3 regions of the Desulfosporosinus burensis genome follow, and region 3 is predicted to be linked to each of the others. Evidence: a T-box and tRNA genes for the amino acid it is inferred to sense, from the RefSeq annotation. Region 3 holds a T-box; the other regions hold tRNA genes.

Region 1 (7,084 bases), on a different contig from region 3:
ATTCTGTTCACGGGCTCAGGCGATGGCTGTTTTGGACCAAGTGTTAGACAAGGCTTCACGTCGCCAAAAAGATCGGCTTTCAGGCCAGTTTTCACTGTTCGATTTAGATGAAGATATGAATAACGGGATAAGCTTACCTGAAGTCACAGATTTCTTAGATCGCGAGATCCTCGATATGGAGAAGGAATACCTAGGCCTCTATTTAAGCGGGCATCCGCTGTCTTCGGTTTTGCCACAAATTCAGCCGTATATGTCTTCGGATATTCTCACGTGCTTAGAAGGTGAAGAGGAGAAGAAAGTGGCTCTCGGAGGTTTAGTGTCGGGATTTCGGCAGAATGTGACTAAAAAAGGTGAGATGATGGCTAGTTTTGTTCTGGAAGACTTAACTGGAGGGATCGAGGTTTTGGTTTTTCCACGGGTCTATGCGCAAACTGGCTTATTCCGTAATGACCAAGTAGTGGTCGTAGTAGGCAGGTATAATATTCGAGATGAAGAGAAAAAAATCTTTGCCGAAAAAATTACGAGGCTTGAGGACTTAGGACCAGCACAATCCTCTCAACCACCAAGTAGAAATAAATTAAATTTAAGCGTAGAACCTCATGCAAATGGTCACGGTAAGACGTGTAAGACAGTAGGAAAGCGTCTTTTTCTAAGATTTACAAACGAGCAAAGTGAGCTTATGCCAGTGGTGTTGGGGCTATTAAAGCGTTTTCCGGGTAATCAACCGGTGTATTTTTACTTTGAGGAGACACAAAAAGTCCTGGAAGTAAAGCGAGAGTTTTGGGTTAATGATGGGGATGAGCTGAAGAACGCACTCCAAGAAGTGATTGATCTAAGGAATGTGGTCTGGAAACCTGCTAAAAATTATGCCTAAAGAATAGTTTGCTTGCAGGAATCTTGGCTTTTAAGGCGAACCCATGAGAATATCCCTAATTGAAAAGGAGAGACAACGTGCGTATTGCGATTTATCCGGGAACCTTCGATCCGGTAACCAATGGTCATCTCGATATATTAGTTCGGGCCAAAGAATTGTTTGATGAGGTTTGTATTGCGGTTGCTACTGATAGTAAAAAGACTCCCTTGTTTACTCAACAAGAGAGAATGGCACTTCTTATAGAAGCTACAAAAGACATGCCGAATGTTAGTGTCCGTGTTTTTGAGGGACTAACGGTCGAATTTGCTCGACAATGTGGTGCAATAGCTATTCTTCGAGGGCTGCGCGCCTTATCTGATTTTGAATACGAATTCCAACTCGCTTTAATGAACAAAAAGATTGCACCGGATATTGAAACGATTTTCCTGATGACTCAGAGCGAATTCTCCTTTATAAGCTCAAGTGCGATCAAGTGGGCTTCCAGTTTGCATGCTAGTGTCTCAGATTTTGTACCTGAGCATGTAGAAAAGGCTTTGATAGCCAAGAATCCCAGATCACGATCTACCCTGAATGGTGCGGAATAGAGTGCGTTTCTTGCACAATTAATTGGGCTATGGTATCATAAATCGATTTAATAAGGGGGATTTTCAAATGTGGACCGTGATTTATATTGCTCCCAATAAGTTAATAGCCGAAAAGTATAAAAAAATCCTCACGGATGAAGGGATGCTTGTTCAGCTTCGCCCAATTGGTTCTGCACATCTCGGTGAACATGCTTCAGTGGAAATTCTGGTACCAGAATCGGAAGCCGAAGAAGCGCACGAAATAATAACTAGCGCCATGGGGAGCTAATTATGTTTAAGGATATTTTTAGAAAAACAAAGTACGTTACCATACGATCAACATCGCCGGAACAACGAAGACCTTCTGACGTTTCTCCAGCTGAAGAAGCCATACAAGTGAGCAAAAAAGAAGTACCCGATGGTCTATGGGTTAAATGCCCGGAGTGCGGGGAAGTTCTCTTTAATAAAAATCTCGAGGAAAACGCGCGAGTGTGTACGACCTGTGAGTACCATTTTCGGATTTCAGGTAGAGATCGCTTAGCCTTACTGGTGGATGAAAACAGTTTCGAAGAGTGGGATGCGGGATTACTCACCCAAGATTCTTTGGAATTTCCCGGTTATCAAGAAAAGCTCCTTGAGGCTCAGGAAAAATCCGGTATGACGGAAGGGGTACTTACAGGTCGCGCTAAAATTGAAGGGGTTCCTTTTGTCATCGCTTTTAATGAAGCAAGTTTTATGATGGGCAGTATGGGTTCTGTCGTAGGGGAAAAAATTACCCGTGCAATTGAACGAGCGATCGAATTGCGCTTGCCAGTCGTTATATTTTCCACGTCGGGTGGTGCTCGGATGCAAGAGGGAATTCTGTCACTGTATCAGATGGCCAAGACGAGTGCAGCTTTGGGAAAATTAGCGGAGAGCCACTTGCTGTATATTTCTGTGCTCACAGATCCTACCTTTGGTGGGGTGACGGCCAGCTACGCTTCGCTGGGGGATATTTTGATTGCTGAACCTAATGCCTTGATAGGATTTACGGGACCTCGTGTCATCAAACAGACCATGAGGCAAGAACTTCCGGCAGGAGCACAGACGGCTGAGTTTAACCAAGCCCATGGTCTAATCGATCTGATTGTGGCGCGTACTCAGATGCGGACTGTTTTAGCACGCTTACTGCGGTACCATCAGGAGGGGGCTCAGTATGGCGCAACTGTTTGAATTTGAAAAACCGATTGCGGAACTAGAACAGAAAATCTCGGAACTCCAGAAGTTTTCCGCGGACAAGGGAATTGACCTTTCTCAAGAAGTGGTTACCCTTGAAAAGAAAGCAGCTCTTCTGAAGAAGGAGATTTACGGAAGCCTAGAACCCTGGCAAAAAGTCCAAATTGCCAGACATTCCGAGCGTCCGAACTTTTATGATTATGCTCCCCTGTTGTTTGAGGATTTCATAGAACTAAAAGGGGATCGACTTTTTGCAGATGATCTCTCGATTGCTGGCGGGATCGCTCTTTTCCACGGAATTGCGGTGACCGCGATCGCTCAGGTTAAGGGTAAAGATACAAAGGAGAATATTAAGCGCAATTTCGGCATGCCTCATCCCGAAGGATATCGCAAAGCGGTGCGCTTGATGGATCAGGCTGAAAAGTTCGGGCGTCCGATTTTGACGTTTATTGACACACCTGGTGCCGCCTGTGACTTAGGGGCCGAGGAACGAGGGCAGGGTGAGGCTATTGCCCGATGCCTACTCGCCATGTCAGGTTATCACGTCCCCGTGATCAGTACCGTCATCGGTGAAGGTGGAAGTGGCGGGGCTCTTGCGCTTGGGGTGGGCAACGTCGTCTTGATGCTTGAGAATTCCTTTTACTCCGTGATTGCCCCAGAAAGCTGTGCCTCGATTCTCTGGAAGGACACGTCTAAGGCTAAGGAAGCAGCCGCCGCTCTTAAGTTTACAGCACAAGATTTGTTGAGACTTGGAGTAGCGGATGAATTAGTACGTGAGCCACAGGGTGGGGCTCATAATAACCTAAATCAAACCGCAGAAGAGTTATCTCAGGTCATTTCCAAGTATCTCGTGCGTCTGCGCTTGGAAAGTCCCGAAGCACTACGGGAAAAGCGATATCAGAAATTGCGGGCCATTGGAGTTTTCCAAGAAACGGCGGATATTAATTTGGCGAAAAAGCTTGACTAAGACTTGAGTTTAGTGTTATTATAACTAGGCCGTCATGATTCATCTGACGGAATTATATCTGGGCGAGTGGCGGAATGGCAGACGCGTCGGTCTCAAAATCCGATATATGTGAGTATGTGGGGGTTCAAGTCCCCCCTCGCCCACCACAATGAACTTGTAGAAGAGCCTGTGAAGGCTCTTTTTTGATATATCAGAAATTTAAATTTTTGGGGTACCAGAGGGTACCCTCTTTACTTGTGGTATGAAATCCCATTTAAGCTATACAGGTGCTTTCCAGGGTAAAATAGGGACTAAGTTTATAAAAACGGCAGTACTCGGAGCACCAATACGTTGAATGGCAATTGACTGGAAAAGGTAGCCTGACAGTAATTTGTAAAACAATTAGAAAAGACGAATGGCTCATAAACATAACCCAAGAAGCACCTCGAACGTTTGTTAGAAATTAGCAGATATGATATAGTTAACGGTGAAAGATTGGGGGTTTTCAGGATGCCACGGATGGTGATATTAGACGGAAACAGCCTTGCAAATCGCGCATTTTATGCTCTCCCGCCGCTAACCACGGCCGATGGGCGACCAACGAATGTTTTGCATGGTTTTCTAACTATGCTCTTTAGATTGGAACATGAGCAACATCCAGATTACTGGGTGGTAGCTTTCGATAAAACAAAGGCAACGGTTCGGATTGAACAGTATGCGGGGTATAAAGCGCAACGCAAAGAAACCCCGGAGGGACTGCGCCCTCAATTTGATTACCTCAAAGAAATATTAACGGAAATGGAAGTCCCTATGCTTGAGCTAGCGGGCTATGAAGCAGATGACCTGATTGCCGCTATAACCAAACAAGCGGAAGCACAGGGAATGGAAATTCAGATTTATACAGGGGATAAAGATGCCCTGCAACTCATTTCACCCAGGACGAATATTTTCCTGACCAAAAAAGGAATCAGTGAAGTCGAACGTTACGATGAAACGACCTTATGGGAACGTTACCAACTACGTCCCCCTCAAATCATTGATCTTAAGGGTCTAATGGGTGACACCTCCGATAATATCCCTGGGGTTCCAGGAATCGGAGAGAAAACCGCGCTAAAATTACTCTGGGAATTTGAAACGGTTGAGGGTGTTTTAGCGAATGTTGATAAAGTATCCGGTAAAAAAGTACAGAGTAATTTGAGGGACTATACAGATCAGGCAATCCTGAGCAAAAAGCTAGCGACGATGCTGACAGAGGTTCCGATGGCGTTTTCTAGCGACGATTTTATTTATCGCCGCTCAAAAGCTGCTAAAGTGCTTCCCGTCTTGCAAAAATATGATCTGAAGAATGTGACTCGTTTGTGGCATGAACGTCATAAAGACGACGAAGGTCCTCTAAGTGAAAGCCCAGAAGCATTGTTAGAAAATTGGCCAGAACGCACCTTGACAGAAGAGGGCTGGCTTGCTCAGATCGGAGAGTGGCAGTCCAAGAATATTCCACTCACGTTAGCCTGTCGTTATGAGGGAACAGGTTTACAAGGGGGTCGCTGGTTAGAATGGGGAGTGGCTACCCAAGGTGAGACATTTACACTGACTCGTAAGGATGCGTCTCCGAGAGTTTTTGAAGCGTGGCTGAAATTGATGGGAAGTAACCAAGTTCCTAAGACTTTGGCGGACAGTAAAACCGTTGCTTTATTACTTGCTAACGAAGGTGTGACCATGAAGGGATTAGCCCTAGATCTAAGCTTAGCTTCCTATCTTATTCAATCCTCGCGACCGAAATTCGCGCCCCTTGATTTAGTTAAAGAATATGTTCCGAATCAAGCAGTTTTCGAAACTATTGCAGAAGAAGCGGCAGCCTTAGCTCAAGTCGCTCTTAAGTTTGAAGAAGATATTCAATCACTTGGCCTTTCAGAACTACTGCATAACATCGAAGAACCGTTAAGCTTGGTGCTCGCGCAAGTGGAACGACACGGAATCGCCGTGGACTCCGAGCAATTGACGACCTTTGGCGAAGGGATAAGTCTGACCTTAAGACAGTTAGAACAGGACATTTATGCCCTAGCTGAGGAAACCTTTAACATTAATTCCCCGAAACAGTTGGGAACCATTCTTTTTGAAAAACTTGGCTTACCGACTGCAAAGAAAACGAAAACAGGTTATTCCACCGATGCGGAGACCTTAGAGGAATTGCGCTTAGCCCATCCCGTTGTTGCGAAGATTCTCGACTATCGGCAGTTGAATAAATTGATGTCTACCTATGTAAATGGTTTACTCGCTCAAGCCAAGGATGGCCGGATTCATACCACCTTCCAACAAACCGTAACGACAACCGGTCGTTTATCGAGTACGGAACCGAATTTGCAGAACATCCCAATTCGACTGGAGCAGGGGCGCTTGCTTAGAAAAGTCTTTCATCCCACGGAACCTGGATGGGTACTTCTATCCGCGGATTATTCTCAAATAGAGCTGCGGATTTTAGCTCACTATTCTCAAGATCCTCTTCTTTGTGAATCATTTGCCCTGGGACAGGATGTCCACACTCGAACCGCAGCCGAAGTTTTTGGAATCTCGCTCGATGCGGTGACCTCGAACATGCGCAGAAGTGCTAAGGCAGTCAATTTTGGTTTAGTCTATGGTTTAACTGAGTTTGGTCTATCAAGGGACTTAGGGATTCCACGCAAAGAATCAAAGTTCTATATCGAGCAGTATTTTAAACGTTATGGTGGAGTAAAACGGTATCTGGAAGAGGTCGTGACACAGGCTAAAAAAGAGGGACAAGTTCGCACCCTGTTAAATCGTCTAAGGCGCATTCCAGAGCTACTTCATTCCAATCGAGTTCAACGCCAGTTTGGAGAACGGATTGCTATGAACACCCCTGTGCAGGGTACAGCCGCGGATATCATGAAATTAGCCATGCTTAAAGTAGCGGAAGGATTGAAACCCTTTCGGGCGGACATGCTTCTTCAAGTACATGATGAGCTATTGCTTCAAGTTGCCCCAGAAGATTTAGAAGGTGTCGCCCATATGCTGAAAGATAAAATGGAACACGCCTATCCGTTATCTGTTCCTATGACAGTGGAATGTAAAGTTGGCCCGAATTGGTATGAAATGCAGCCGCTTAAGCCGAAGGATTAGGAATGAGGAAAGAACATGCCAGAACTCCCTGAAGTTGAAACGATTCGAAGAACTTTAGCCCAGCATGTAACGGATCTAAAAATTGAAGAAATCAAGCTTATTTGGTCCTCAGCTGTCTGCAGTTGGGAGGATCAGTCGTTTGAGGAGTTAGTGACCGGTCGAAGAATTCAAACGATTGACCGCCGGGGTAAATACCTTTTAATACGATTGGATGAAGATTTAACGCTAATTGCGCATATGAGAATGACCGGGCGCTTGAATTATTTTCCGGAGAATCAAGAACCGGAAAAGCATACTCACGTGGTTTTTCGCTTGGAAAAAGGGGAAGTGCATTTTTCAGATGTACGGAAA
Region 2 (7,084 bases), on a different contig from region 3:
CCTGGATAATGCTAAGAATCTAATGGATATTGCTGTCATGCGCATATATCATTTGCATCCGTTAGAGGGAAAGAAAAAGGGTCAATTTGCTTTGGATTTAGGGCGAAGATTAGGATGGCGTTTAATTGTCATTCCATTGGATCATGAAGGTAATAGATGGAGCACTACCGAAGATGTCAACATTATATACAAATCAACCACAGCAATTTTAGTCTGGGAGGTGACAAAACATTATGAGTAAAGCTGAATATAAAGAGCTAATAGCTTTTCATCCAGGGTACTATCTAAAAGAGATTATTGAAGATATGGGGATTACCCAAGACGAGTTTGCTAAAAGATTGGAAACAAGTGGGAAAAATTTAAGCGATTTGTTAAATGGGAAAAGCAAATTATCGAATGAAATTGCTTTAAAGCTTTCTATTATGTTTGGCACATCTGCAGATGTGTGGCTTAACTTGCAAAAAACTTATAATGAGAAAGTTATAGAAATTGAACGCAGAAAAATTGAGGATTATGAAGCAGGTTGTGCTCAATTTATAGACTACTCTTATTTCATTGATTTAGGAGTAGTACCAATAGTAAGAAAATCAGCAGAAAAAGCTAAAGAGTTATTGAAATATTTTAAGATAGCATCATTTAAGGTCTTGAAGACCACCGACTTTCTAGTTAATTATAGAACGGCCGTTTCAATCATCAATGAGAAAAACGTAATTAATTCAAATGCTTGGGTTCAAACCGCTCTAAACATTGGTCAACAGATACACACAGAGTCATTCGATTTAAAAAAGCTTAATAGTCATTTGCAAGAAATTAGAAAAATGACGTTACAGAATCCTGTGGATTTTTCGCCAAGATTGACAGAAATCTTTGCATCTTGTGGTGTTGCATTTGTTGTTCTACCACACTTGAAAAATTCCGGTGTTAATGGGGCAGTAAAATGGATTAATAAAGAAAAGGTAATATTGGCGATCAACAATAGAAGGAAGTATGCAGATATATTTTGGTTCTCTTTGTTCCATGAAATTGGTCATGTCTTACAGAGAAAAATCACAATGCTAATAGTTGGCATAGATGTTGAAGAAATGGATGAAACAAATAAAATCTTAGAAAGAGAAGCGGATGATTTTGCCAGAAATTATTTATTACCAATGGACCATTATAGTGAATTCTTGAGCGGTAAAGATTATTCAGAAGGGGCTATAAGGCGATTTGCAAATAAAATTGATATACATCCTGGTATTGTAGTTGGTCGGTTACAAATAGAAGAACACATTGGATTTGAACGTGTTAATGGGCTTAGAGAAAAATATATTATCCACCAGAAAAAATAGTAAAGAAAAGTGGGCTATTATGAAAAAGAAATCAAAGCTAGTCAGTAAGCCTAGAACAAGATCTCTCTTCAATACTGGCACACGCCCCCATAAATCAAATAAAGACTACACACGAAAAATTAAATATAAGCAAACGACCTCTGAAGATGGAGAGCAATAGTAGAACCCCTGGTTATCAAGTTGTCGCTGCCAGTTATGCTAGGTTTTGTGCGTGGGAAGTTTTTAGAAATAGATTGCGTAAGGTTGTTGCTTGCTCATGGGGGGCGTGTTTTGATCGCATATGGTGATGCTATTTCATGTTTGTTGGATTTATGAATAAGTAATGCCGCCTGATTGTTAGGCGGCATTGTGAATTAAATGCTTAGATGAGCAGGAATACTAGCTGTCATAAAAGAAGTAACCGGTCCGATACCTAGTAATCCGTGAAAGGAGAATCCCTACTTATGCCACTGGAAATAATCCGAAACGATATCACCAAACTATCCGTTGATGCCATAGTCAACGCCGCAAATTCTGCCCTGAAAATAGGCGGTGGGGTATGTGGAGCAATTTTCGCTGCTGCCGGGGCTGAAAAGCTGCAAGCAGAATGCGACAGCATCGGAACGTGCCAAGTTGGCGAAGCGGTTATTACAAGTGGCTACAGCCTTACTGCCCAACACATCATCCACACGGTCGGACCGATTTGGCGTGGTGGTAGTGCGGGCGAGGCACAGCTGTTACATAACTGCTATACCAACTCGCTGACCCTGGCCTTGCAGCATGGGTTCGAATCCATCGCCTTTCCCCTGATCTCCTCCGGGATCTATGGGTACCCGAAAGACCAGGCGCTTCAGATTGCCATTTCAGCCATCAGCGAATTCCTCTTAAACCATGATATGAATGTTCATTTGGTGGTCTATGATAAGAAAGCCTTTATGCTGAGCGCCAAACTTTTTTCGGACATAGAACGATACATTGACGATCACTACGTGGAAGAACACCGGCATCGTGTCAGAGACCGAGTGATCGAGGCTTATGAATACCAACAGCTAGAAGAATTACAAACGATTTGCCAGGAAAGTGTTTCTTGCCCCTCCGCCCCAGCCCTGCCACAAGGGAAAAGGCGTTTAGAGGATGTGCTAGAACAATTGGAGGAGTCGTTTCCTCAAAGGTTGCTACGGCTCATTGATGAGAAGGGCTTGACCGATGTAGAAACCTATAAACGAGCCAATATCGACCGCAAGCTCTTTTCCAAAATCCGCAGCGGAAAAGGTTATAACCCTAGCAGGGTTACAGCGATAGCTTTTGCCATCGCTCTCGAGCTCAATTTGGACGAAACCCATGATCTACTGGGTAAAGCCGGCTACACTTTGTCGCGTAGCAACAAGTTTGATCTCATCATCGAGTACTTCATCGACGAAGGCAATTACAACATCTTTGAGGTCAACGAAGCCTTGTTTGCTTTTGACCAAGTTTTGATCGGAGGCTAATTGTCGTTTTGAAAGCGACCTATTAGCCTTCTAACTTTGTTATCCTTTAATCATCAAGGAAGAAAAGGGGATAACAAAATGACAACAAACATAACTGAATTGGTCTTTATCCTGGATAAGAGCGGTTCCATGTCAGGGCTAGAGAGCGACACCATCGGTGGCTACAATGCCCTGCTTAGTAAACAGCAGAAGGAGCCTGGTGAAGCGATTGTCACGACGGTGCTGTTCGATGATAGCGACGAACTTCTCCATGATCGAATCAACAGCAAGGGCATCCACCCGATGACAGAGAAAGAATACTATGTTGGCGGTAGCACTGCACTCCTGGATGCTATCGGAAAGACCATTCATAAGATTAGCAACGTACAGCGGCATACTAGCAAGGACCAACGAGCGGACAAGGTGGTGATGGTGATCACAACCGATGGTATGGAAAATGCCAGTCGTGAGTACACCCCTGCAGCAATCAAGAAAATGGTTGAACGGCAGAAAGAAAAATACGGATGGGAAGTCATTTTCTTGGGAGCCAATATTGATGCCGTTTCTGCAGCTGCAAAGGTTGGGATCAGTGCTGATAGAGCTGCGAACTATCAGCACTGATGGTGAGGGTACGAGGCTGAATTACGTAGCAGTTAGCCATGTCGTCAGCGAAATTCGGGCTAACAGACCCATTGCTGATAGTTGGAAAGCGGAGATGGATGAAGATTTTGCACGTCGTAACAAAAATCGGTAAGAGAATTAAGTAGCTATAGACTATGGGGCAGTCGATAAAGATTGGTCTGAATATCTTATAGAAAGTATTCCGACTAAATTGTCTTTGAGCTTAAAATTGCATATAATAGTATCAAGAGGTGATTGTATTGGCAAGGAAAACTCCAAGAGCGGCAACGAATAATCGGGTGATTTCTGGTGTAAGGGCATCGATGGCTTTTGAAGGATTAAAGGCAAGTACACATGCGCAGGCAATCGGAAAACGGTACCTCGAAGATAAGATCAGCAGTGGGGAAGCTGTCGCAGGCATAAAGGCTAGGCACGCTTCTAAATTTGGACGCTAAAATGAAAAGTGGCAGTGGCTTTTCAAAGTACGATTCTAAAGAAATTAGCCGGTCTGTCTATTACTATAAAGATTTTGATGTATTGATTAATAAAGAAAACATTAAGGATGCAAATGCCTTAGCTGAATATGAAGCTGATATGACAATGCTTCGGCAATACCAGCTTGAAAAAGAACAGATAGTGAAAGGTAGATTTGGAAGCACCCACTTAAAAAGAATACATGGGTATATCTTTCAAGACATCTATCCTTTTGCTGGCAAATTAAGGACTGAGAATATTGAGAAGGGTTCTACATTTTTCTGTAAAAGCCAGTTTATTGAGGAAAACTTAAATTCTACATTTAGTAACCTAGCAAAGGACAGATATTTAGTAAGTTTGAATCCGGAGGAATTTTCTCAGAAGGTAGCTTATTACATGTCTGAACTAAATATGATACATCCATTTAGAGAAGGTAATGGTCGAAGCATTCGAGAGTTTATTCGAGAATTGGCTATGAACTGTAATTATATAATCAACTGGTCTTTAATTGAGAAAGAAACTTTATTAGAAGCTACAATAATTGCTGTTAACAAAGATTTACAACCGTTGAAGAAGTGTATTTTGCAAGTCATTGAAAATAAGTAAATTGAAGAATATTTTAGTAAAGCATCTGAGAAGGTGCTTTTTTCCATGCCCGATTCTTATAACTGAAATTACAAAGTTATAGAGCAATACGGTATACTGATGAGCACTGTGTGATAAAAAGATTTGCTTTTAGTTCACTTAAAGTACCACATTATGCATCTAGTAGTCTGGATCAATATGCCCTAAAAAAGCACTCATATTATTTTGTTGACTTTTTGTTGACTATTCACGGTTTAGAAAAGTCAACAAAGGCAAAAGAAAAAAGGCCCGAAGGCCTTATGTTTCTAAGTGGTGCGGTCGAGAGGACTTGAACCTCCATGCCCTTGCGAGCACTAGAACCTGAATCTAGCGCGTCTGCCAGTTCCGCCACGACCGCGTAACAAACGTTATTATATGAGAAGATAGATAGTTTGTCAATCATTAATTAATTCCTTTTTGTGTTGCTACCGTTTAAGAATCGACAATTGTTGGGCAGCGTACTTTTGTATACTGAGAAATTGTCATATTGTATACATCTATTCACGTGTTGTGACACTCTGAGGAAAAGGAAGCGGTCCTGAATACGAGGCTTTAGGTGCATTCGGTTCAAATGCTTTGAACGATGACCTGGAGTCCATTGCCTATTTTAATATGCTCTGTAATGAACAGGCTTGTAAAATAGACTAACATGAAAAGGAAGAAACCCTAGAATATCAAAGTTTTCTTCCTTTTCATTTATGATGCGGTCGAGAGGCTTTGAAACCTCGCTGAGCATTTTATATTCTCTGAGGGATTTTTCTATGATACAATATTTAATTATACGAAATAATGAAAGGCTCCTACCTTTAAAACGATGCTAGGGGTCTTTTGTATGGGTGAGGGAGAAAGAGGGAAACTAATGACTACGAAAAAGGATTTTCCAGAGTGGGTACTTTGGGGCGTTGTCTTGGTCTGGGGGGCAAATTACACTGTTGGAAAATGGGGAATGGTTGGTTTTGATCCTTTGACCTTTAATGTTGTTCGTTTTGTGGGGGCAACACCTCTGCTGTTTCTTTTGTTATATGTTTTGGAAAAAGACTTGCGTATCCAGTTAAAGGATTTCTGGGAATTGGCGATGCTCGGACTGATAGGCATTACGATTTACCAAACCTTGTTTATGGCGTCTGTAAAATACGCTACGGCTACCAATGCCTCTTTAATGCTTGCAATCTCGCCAGTGTTTACGGCAATTTTCGCCTGGCTCGCAGGACAAGAACGATTAGGCTCAAGGGGGAGGTGGGGAAGCGCTTTAGCTCTCTTAGGAGTTGTCTTTGTCTTGCTCTTTGGGACTAATAAATTGGCAATAGGCTGGGATGTGATTCGTGGAGATCTGATCGCCATTTTGGCATCAAGTGTCTGGGGATTATATCCAGTGCTCGCTAAACGCATGTTGCGCAGGTATTCAGCGCTTAAGACGATGACGTATGCTTCATTATTTGGAATGATATTTTTCCTGGTCATCGGAGCAAAAGGGGTGCTAGCGATAACTTGGTCAGAGATACCCTCTGCAGCCTGGGGCTCTATGCTTTACTCCATTGTTCTAGTGACTGCGTTCGGGCTTGTTGTTTGGTATCACGCAATTAACCGAATAGGAGCTAATCGTGTAATGGCTTATATGTATGCTGTGCCAGCGGTTGCTGTGGTTGCGGCGGCTATTCTTATAAAGGAACAGATTCACCTTATGCAAGTCTTAGGCGCTGTAGTCATCTTTTTAGGCATCAGTATGATTCGAAAGGATAAGCTCTCTGTTCTCGAAAACAAGGATTTTTCTGCGATAGCGAATAAATGATAAGGGACGCTGTAGATGGCAGCGAAAAGCGTATGAAATAAATGTTGGAGGTGCCCAGTGCAAAGACGATTAATTATTGGGATTACAGGGGCAAGCGGTTCAATATATGCGACCACACTCATGAATGTTCTGGCGTCGATGGATTGGCAGGTTGAATTGATCATGACGTTAACGGGAGAAAAGGTACTTGCCTATGAAACCGGAATTGAACGGTCTGCCTTCCCAGAGAATGTTCGTATCCATGAGAACGATAACCTCTTTTCATCGCTGGCCAGCGGCTCTTATCGTACGGCTGGGATGGTCGTGATTCCCTGTTCAATGAACACTTTGGGCTTAATGGCCACGGGGACGGGGGACCATCTTTTGGCACGAGCGGCTCAAGTGACATTAAAGGAGCGATGCCCTCTTGTCGTGGTTCCGCGCGAAATGCCTTATAATATTATTCACTTAGAGAATATGTTACGGCTGGCGCGGGCGGGTGCGACGATAATGCCGGCTTCGCCAGGGTTTTACCACCAACCGAAAGAGATACAAGATTTAGTGAATCATGTCGTTGGGAAAACCTTAGATCAGTTTGGCATAGAAAACACACTCTTTAAGCGCTGGAATGGAGTATAAAATAATAAGGAGGACTAGAGCGATGAGTATTGAATTTTTTCTGGGGGCCTACTTGATTTGGAATATTTACGTTTTTATTGCAATGGGCAGAGATAAACGTCTGGCTAAGTTAGGGCAGTGGAGGATACAGGAGTTCAATCTACTGCTTATGGGATTTGTCCTGGGAGGCATCGGACTTT
Region 3 (7,084 bases):
TTTCGCTAGTTCTGCCCTTGAAATCGAAAGAGAAGGTCCGTCTTATACAGTCGAGTCGTTACGTATGTTGCGCAAAACTTGGCCAGATTATGAACTGTATTTTATCACGGGGACGGATGCCCTAAGTGAGATCTTTTCCTGGCGAGAAGCTGAGGAAATCTTCACCATGATCCAATTTATTGGTGCGGCGCGACCAGGATTTGATGCAAGTGATTTTCTGCTTAAAGTGCAAGAGGAACATCCTGAAATTTTAGGTAAGATCCATTATCTAGAAGTGCCTGCTTTGGCGATTTCTTCTACCGATATTCGGAGGAGAGTTAAACGAGGAGAACCAATTCGCTACCTTTTGCCTGAGGGCGTTCGTCAACTTATCCAACAACGAGGGCTTTATACTGACGATTAAAATGTTTCGCATACTCTGTTTAGATTTGACCATACTAAAAACGATCAAGTAAATCAATTCAAGCAAGAGGTGACAGTTATCATGACAACAACACTTTATGTCGGAAATCTTCCGTGGAATACTACTGCAGAAGAACTCGGAGAATTCTTTAGCGAGTATGGAGAGGTTGAAAGTAGTCGGATTATTACCGATCGCGAAACCGGTCGTTCCCGTGGATTTGGCTTTATCGAAGTGGGAGAGCCGGATGCAGCGCGTATGGCGGAAGAGCTTAATGGCAAGGATTTTGGTGGCAGGCCACTAACGGTGAATGAAGCAAAACCGAAACAAATGTAATACTACCGTTCCAATCGGGAGACCTCTTCTAAGGGGTCTCCTTTGTTGTGGGAGGGAGTGTCTTAGTCTCTTTTAATCCCACCTTTGCACAGTTATTGATTAATTGATATAATATTTTGAAATAATATTAGAGGAAGAGATAAAGGGGAGCGGGGATACTTGATTTTAGATGTTGAAAAATTATTGGATTTGGCGACTCGTGTTCTTTCAGCGGAACGCTTTGAGCATACATTGAGTGTTGCGGATTGGGCGGAGGAATTAGCCCGGCACCATGGCTTGGATCCTGTTAAGGCCCGTTGTGCGGGGTTAGCCCATGATTTAGCTAAAGAAATCCCTTTGAAAAACCAAATAAGGTTTGCTCGCAGGTGGAAGTTGCTTAATTATCCTGAAGATGAACAATATCCTTATGTTTTGCATGGTCCTGTTGCAGCTTATTGGCTGGAGCATTATTATGGGTTAAAGGATGTTGAAGTCATTGCGGCCGTTGCCAATCATACGTTAGGAAGACCAGGGATGGGCCAATTAGAGATGCTCATCTATAGCGCAGACCTGACGGAAGCTAGCCGCGATTTTCCAAAAGTGGACAATTTACGCCAATCCTTGTATGATGATTTAGGAAAGGGTACGTTAGCCTGTGTTGAACACACTTTGATATACTTAAGGGAAAGCAAACGCCCTATTCATCCCTTAACTCAATTAACCTATGATGATTTACAAAGGAGGCAAACTACTATTGGAACTAGATCTTAAAATGCTTGAAGAAGTGGTTAGTATCGTTGAAGATAAAAAGGGTGGAGATATCTCTCTTTTGAATCTCCAGAAAATCTCAATGGTCACGGATTATTGCATGATTGTGACGGGGAATACAACCACTCAGGTGAAAGCAATCACGAATCATCTTGAAGAGAAGTTGCCAGAGCTGGGCATTCCGGTTATTCATCTCGAAGGATTGCCGACTGCCAAATGGGTTTTGATGGATTGTGGCGGTGATTTGGTGATTCACGTGATGACCCCAGATCAACGTGAATTTTATCAACTTGAACGTCTCTGGAAAGATGCGGAAGTCATTTCTTATGAAACTAGTCAGAATGTATAACTTTTCTGGATAATCAAACACGTCATTGCTACGATAGGGAGTAGTATTGTAGAACCCTCATCAAGAGAGGCGGCGGGAGGTGCAAGTCGCTGTAGGGAACTTCAAGAACTCGCCCTGGAGCTGTGTTCAGGTTACAATGAACACCGGTGCGAGCCGTTAAGATCGTTGAAGCACTTATGAAATTGGGTGGTACCACGGGAGCAAGCCTCCCGTCCCTTTTGGGACGGGAGATTTTTATATTTTCATCTTATGTTTTAATCTGTTACTTATTTGTAAGGGGGCAGGATTTATGCAAGAGAAGTATTCGTTTTCAGAGATCGAATCTAAATGGCAGAAACACTGGTTAGAGGAAAAAGCCTATCAAACAGAGGAGAACCCCTCAAAGCCCAAGTACTATGCCTTGGCTATGTTTCCTTATCCTTCGGGAGATTTACACATGGGGCATGTGCGCAATTATTCCATCTCTGACGTCATTGCTCGTTATAAGCGGATGAGCGGGTATAATGTCCTACACCCGATCGGATGGGATGCTTTTGGTTTGCCTGCGGAAAATGCTGCGATTAAGCATCAAACTCCTCCGGCAGATTGGACCTGGAAAAATATTGCCAACATGAGGCGTCAGCTTCAAGGGATGGGGATTTCCTATGATTGGGATCGAGAAATGGCGACTTGTCACCCGGGGTATTATAAGTGGACTCAGTGGATATTTATAGAGTTTTACAAACATGGATTGGTGTACAAGAAGAAGGCGGCCGTGAATTGGTGTCCTTCATGTGCCACAGTGCTTGCCAATGAACAAGTGGTGGATGGCGGGTGTGAACGGTGTGATACCCTGGTTACGAAGAAGAACTTGGAACAGTGGTTTTTTAAGATTACGGATTATGCGGATGTTTTACTTGAGGATTTGGACAAGTTACCGGGGTGGCCTGAAAAGGTAAAAACCATGCAACGCAACTGGATCGGCCGTTCTGAAGGGGTGGAAGTCCAATTTCCTTTGGAGGAACGTCGGTCGAAGATTTCGGTGTACACCACTCGGGTTGATACCCTTTATGGGGTGAGCTATGTTGTCTTGGCTCCTGAGCATCCCCTTGTTTTGGAGTTAGTAGGTGGAACAGCTTATGAGGCAGATGTGCTGGCTTTTATCGAGAAAATGAATGGTCTCAATGAAATAGCACGTACTTCTACGGATGCAGAAAAAGAAGGGCTATTTATCGGGGCGTACTGTCTTAATCCGCTGAGTGGGAAGAAGGTGCCGATCTGGATAGCGAACTATGTTCTGCTTGAATACGGTACTGGGGCTGTTATGGGTGTTCCAGCCCATGATGAACGGGATTTTGAATTTGCAACCAAGTATGATCTAGACATTAAAACAGTTATTATTCCGACTGAGAGTCTGGCAGAAGCAAAAGATCTGCCTCTTGAAGCTGCTTACACAGGGGACGGTGTCATGGTTAACTCCGACTCGTTTGATGGTCTGAGCAGTGATGAGGGTTGGGATCGAATTGCTGATGAAGCGGAGCGCTTGGGTCTGGGGCAACGGAAGGTTAATTTCCGCTTGCGAGATTGGCTCATTTCTCGTCAACGCTATTGGGGTGCACCGATTCCGATGGTTTATTGTAAAACTTGTGGAACAGTGCCAGTTCCGGAAGATCAGTTGCCGGTGTTACTTCCGCCGATTTCTGTCTTTAAAGCTGGGGAGAATCCACTAGCTTCCTCTAACGCATTTATTGAAACAACCTGTCCGCAATGTGGAGGGCTTGCTCGGCGTGAGACAGACACGATGGATACGTTTGCTTGTTCTTCTTGGTATTTTCTGCGCTATACTGACCCCCGCAATACTGAGGCTGCTTTTGATAAAACAGCGGTGGATCAGTGGATGAATGTCGATCAGTATGTTGGGGGCGTGGAACATGCGATTCTACACCTTTTGTACGCCCGCTTCTTTACCAAGGCTTTGAAGGATTTTGGATACTTGACTGCGGATGAACCCTTCCAGAACTTGCTGACGCAAGGGATGGTTTGTATGGATGGATCTAAAATGTCGAAATCCAAGGGAAATATCGTGAGCCCTGAGGCGATCATCGGCAAATATGGGGCGGATACGGCCCGATTGTTTATTCTGTTTGCTGCTCCTCCTGAGAGAGATCTAGAGTGGAGTGATCAAGGGGTTGAAGGGTGTTATCGTTTCTTTAATCGCATCTGGCGCTTAGTGGCCCAATATGAGCCTCTGATTAAGAAAAGCCAAGGGCTGGGTTCCTCTAAACAAGCGGGCGAATGGGGAGATCTGGACGAAGTTGGCAAAAAGATGCGCCGTCACACCCACTTGGCTACCCAGAGGGTAACGATTGATCTTGGAACACGCTTTAATTTTAACACGGCGATCAGTACCATTATGGAATGGGTTAACGCTTTGTACCTTTATAAAGAACAACCAACAGCAGATGCTGAGGTCGGTCGAGAGGCAGTTGAGAGAATTTTGATACTCCTCGCTCCTTTTGCACCCCATATTACCGAAGAGCTTTGGCAGGAAATTGGACATTCGGAGAGTATTCATAAACAACCTTGGCCAGAAGTGGATGAGGCCGCTCTTGTACAAGATGAAGTGACGGTTATTCTACAAATCAATGGTAAGGTCCGTGACCGAGTTCAAGTGCCTACTGAAATATCAACAGCTGAATTGGAAAAAATTGTGCTGGCTCTGCCTACTGTGAGTGAATGGACTCGGGAAAAGACGATTGTTAAGGTTGTTACGGTTCCGGGTAAGTTAGTTAATATTGTGGTTAAGTAGAGGGGACTTGTGAGGGACTTGTGAGGGACTTGTGTGACACAGCGCTCGGTGCTTACGACGCAGAGCAAACTAACCGTTCAAGCTCCTGGTATGGGGAGCGGGATACATCCTTCGGCGAAAGTATTATTTTAAGAACCCGCCTACGGCGATAATCTCCACTGGAGACTATCGTGCCAGACTCGCCATCCTTGGCTCGGTTGGCGGCAGTGCACATCCCTGTGCACTGTCCCGTATCTGGGGTCGGTCGCTTGAACGGAAGTTTGCTTTTCTGCTTACGTAAAGACGTCGCGCTCGTGTCACACTGCGTCCCTGGCTTGGGTCGGGGAACGGGAGATGGGAGACGGAGGAACGGTGGATTTTGGGGGAGACGGCACATTTCATGTGCACCGTCTTGTTTAGGGCAGGGACGCAAGTTGGGGACGGATCTTGACTTGCATGACTTGCATTCATTGGTGGCGCACGTCCGTTGGCGTGTCACACTGCGTCCTTGGCTTGGGTCGGGGAACGGGAGATGGGAGACGGAGGAACGGTGGATTTTGGGGGAGACGGCACATTTCATGTGCACCGTCTTGGTTTGAGCAGGGACGCAAGTTGGGGACGGATCGGTGCAGATGGTTTGCCTAGATTAATAAGCAAGTTCTTGTCATGTTCGTTTAGAGCATGGCGTTTTTATTTTTAGAGAAGGGTTTTAGCAGGTTGAGAATGGTTAGTTCATTCTGGAATATAGTTTAAGAGATGGGGGTTAGTATTGGTCGACATACAGAAGATAATTGGAAAGATGTGGAATATTGTATTGAAAGCGACATTAAAGGAGTGTTATATTTTTGCAAAAAGTATATGTGCTCGATTCTAGCGTGTTACTGCATGACCCTAATGCAATATTTCTATTCCAAGATAATGAGGTAATCATTCCTTATGTGGTTTTGGAGGAGGTTGAAAGTAAGAAACGTCTTTTAGAGAATGTTGGTCGGGCCGCACGAGAGGCCATTCGTAATCTTGATCGCTTACGGGAGAAGGGTAAGCTTTCCCAAGGGGTTCTTTTGCCGAACGGAGGAACGATTCGGATTGAGTTAAATCACTACTCGCATGAAATTTTGCCAGTAAACTCGAATCTAGCGTTGGCAGATAATCGAATTTTAGCAGTTTCCTTAAGCCTGACGCGTGAAGAACAACGCCCCGTTATCCTAGTTACTAAAGATATTGCCATGCGAGTCAAAGCAGACGCTTTAGGAATCGTAACGGATGATTATTTCAATGATAAAGTAGTTTTGCCTCCGATTATGGAGGAAGTTGTTTTGCTGGAGATTAATGATAGCGAAGTTGCGGCACTTTATCAAAATAAGTATATCCCCTTGCAATCCCCTCTTGCTCCGAACCGTTGCGTGAAAGCTGTTTTAAGTGATGACAGCGTCTTACCACTCGTTTCTTCTCCGAATGGGAAAAGATTAGTTTATCGTATGGGAAAGAGTCTTGCCCCTTGGGATATAAGACCCAGGAATTTGGAACAATCTTGGACTTTGGAAATGCTCAACGATCCAGAAATCAAGTTAGTCAATCTAATGGGGCCAGCAGGCACGGGGAAGACGTTACTTGCTTTAGCGAGTGGCCTAGAACAAACGGTTCATTCCGAAGTTTATGTTAGAATGCTTTGTGCTCGGCCGATCGTTCCTTTTGGTAAGGATATTGGATTTTTGCCTGGGGAGAAGGACCAGAAGATTCGACCCTATATGCAACCAATTTATGATAACCTTGAGTTTTTACTTCGGTCGCGGCGGGAGAAAGAGCGGGAAAGAGGCAGCGAAGCAGTGGTTGACAGTGCAATCGACCTCTTGATTAAGAAAAGGCAGCTCGAAATTGAAGTGCTCACCTATATTCGTGGCCGCAGTATTCCTCATCAATTTATCATTATTGATGAGGCTCAGAATCTTTCAGCACATGAAGTAAAGACCATTATTACCCGTGCAGGTGAAGGGACAAAAATTGTGCTTTGCGGGGACCCAGATCAAATTGATCATCCTTATCTGGATAAAGAGAGTAACGGATTAGCTCATCTTGCCTCAAGGTTAAATGGGCAATCTTTCTATGGTCAAGTTCGACTGGTTAGAGGGGAACGAAGTGAGTTGGCTTCGCGGGCGGCGGAGTTGCTATAGGGGGATTTGTGTGACACAGCGCTCGGACAGGGGTTTATGATTTCCGTCACTTTTGACGTCTTCATAAACCCCTGTTTTGTCTTAATACTCCCTCACGGAACTGTTCTTTTTGCATACTCTTTTGTTCGACAGGATTAACTTGTCTTCGCGGCAGGAAAAAGAAGGAATAAAGCGAAAACAAAATGAATGACGCTACTGAAGGAACGGGGGAATGGCAATGGCAATGGCAATTAAAACATTATAAATATTTATAAAACTCTGTTGATTTTAGATATTATTGTGAATGAAACTGGGATAAAAATAGTGCTCTAAAA

The links. A T-box is a leader RNA that pairs with one kind of tRNA and senses whether it is charged. The one in region 3 lies ahead of leuS (leucine--tRNA ligase), so its partner is inferred to be a tRNA-Leu.
Positions count from the first base shown of each region.
Region 1: it has a tRNA-Leu gene. The T-box ahead of leuS (leucine--tRNA ligase) is inferred to sense a tRNA for this amino acid. The anticodon was not compared.
Region 2: it has a tRNA-Leu gene. The T-box ahead of leuS (leucine--tRNA ligase) is inferred to sense a tRNA for this amino acid. The anticodon was not compared.

Region 1 covers NZ_BAAHYN010000002.1:53,897-60,980, reverse strand. Annotated here, with positions in the region: gene ACYQ3Q_RS03325 (DNA polymerase III subunit alpha) at 1-874, shown strand, start outside; gene coaD (pantetheine-phosphate adenylyltransferase) at 952-1,458, shown strand; gene ACYQ3Q_RS03315 (putative signal transducing protein) at 1,526-1,726, shown strand; gene accD (acetyl-CoA carboxylase, carboxyltransferase subunit beta) at 1,729-2,649, shown strand; gene ACYQ3Q_RS03305 (acetyl-CoA carboxylase carboxyltransferase subunit alpha) at 2,633-3,619, shown strand; tRNA gene ACYQ3Q_RS03300 (tRNA-Leu) at 3,680-3,765, shown strand; gene polA (DNA polymerase I) at 4,109-6,733, shown strand; gene mutM (bifunctional DNA-formamidopyrimidine glycosylase/DNA-(apurinic or apyrimidinic site) lyase) at 6,749-7,084, shown strand, end outside.
Region 2 covers NZ_BAAHYN010000006.1:120,052-127,135, forward strand. Annotated here, with positions in the region: gene ACYQ3Q_RS12075 (hypothetical protein) at 1-241, shown strand, start outside; gene ACYQ3Q_RS12080 (HigA family addiction module antitoxin) at 234-1,331, shown strand; gene ACYQ3Q_RS12085 (macro domain-containing protein) at 1,775-2,800, shown strand; gene ACYQ3Q_RS12090 (vWA domain-containing protein) at 2,879-3,400, shown strand; gene ACYQ3Q_RS12095 (antitoxin VbhA family protein) at 3,661-3,855, shown strand; gene ACYQ3Q_RS12100 (Fic/DOC family protein) at 3,857-4,480, shown strand; tRNA gene ACYQ3Q_RS12105 (tRNA-Leu) at 4,770-4,856, opposite strand; partial or broken gene ACYQ3Q_RS12110 (aldehyde ferredoxin oxidoreductase C-terminal domain-containing protein) at 5,039-5,146, shown strand; gene ACYQ3Q_RS12115 (DMT family transporter) at 5,358-6,287, shown strand; gene ACYQ3Q_RS12120 (UbiX family flavin prenyltransferase) at 6,345-6,905, shown strand; gene ACYQ3Q_RS12125 (DUF1294 domain-containing protein) at 6,928-7,084, shown strand, end outside.
Region 3 covers NZ_BAAHYN010000003.1:387,259-394,342, reverse strand. Annotated here, with positions in the region: gene nadD (nicotinate-nucleotide adenylyltransferase) at 1-403, shown strand, start outside; gene ACYQ3Q_RS07140 (RNA recognition motif domain-containing protein) at 485-736, shown strand; gene yqeK (bis(5'-nucleosyl)-tetraphosphatase (symmetrical) YqeK) at 896-1,486, shown strand; gene rsfS (ribosome silencing factor) at 1,470-1,832, shown strand; T-box leader at 1,854-2,052, shown strand; gene leuS (leucine--tRNA ligase) at 2,122-4,620, shown strand; gene ACYQ3Q_RS07120 (hypothetical protein) at 4,791-5,198, shown strand; gene ACYQ3Q_RS07115 (PhoH family protein) at 5,445-6,770, shown strand; partial or broken gene ACYQ3Q_RS07110 (IS607 family transposase) at 7,061-7,084, shown strand, end outside.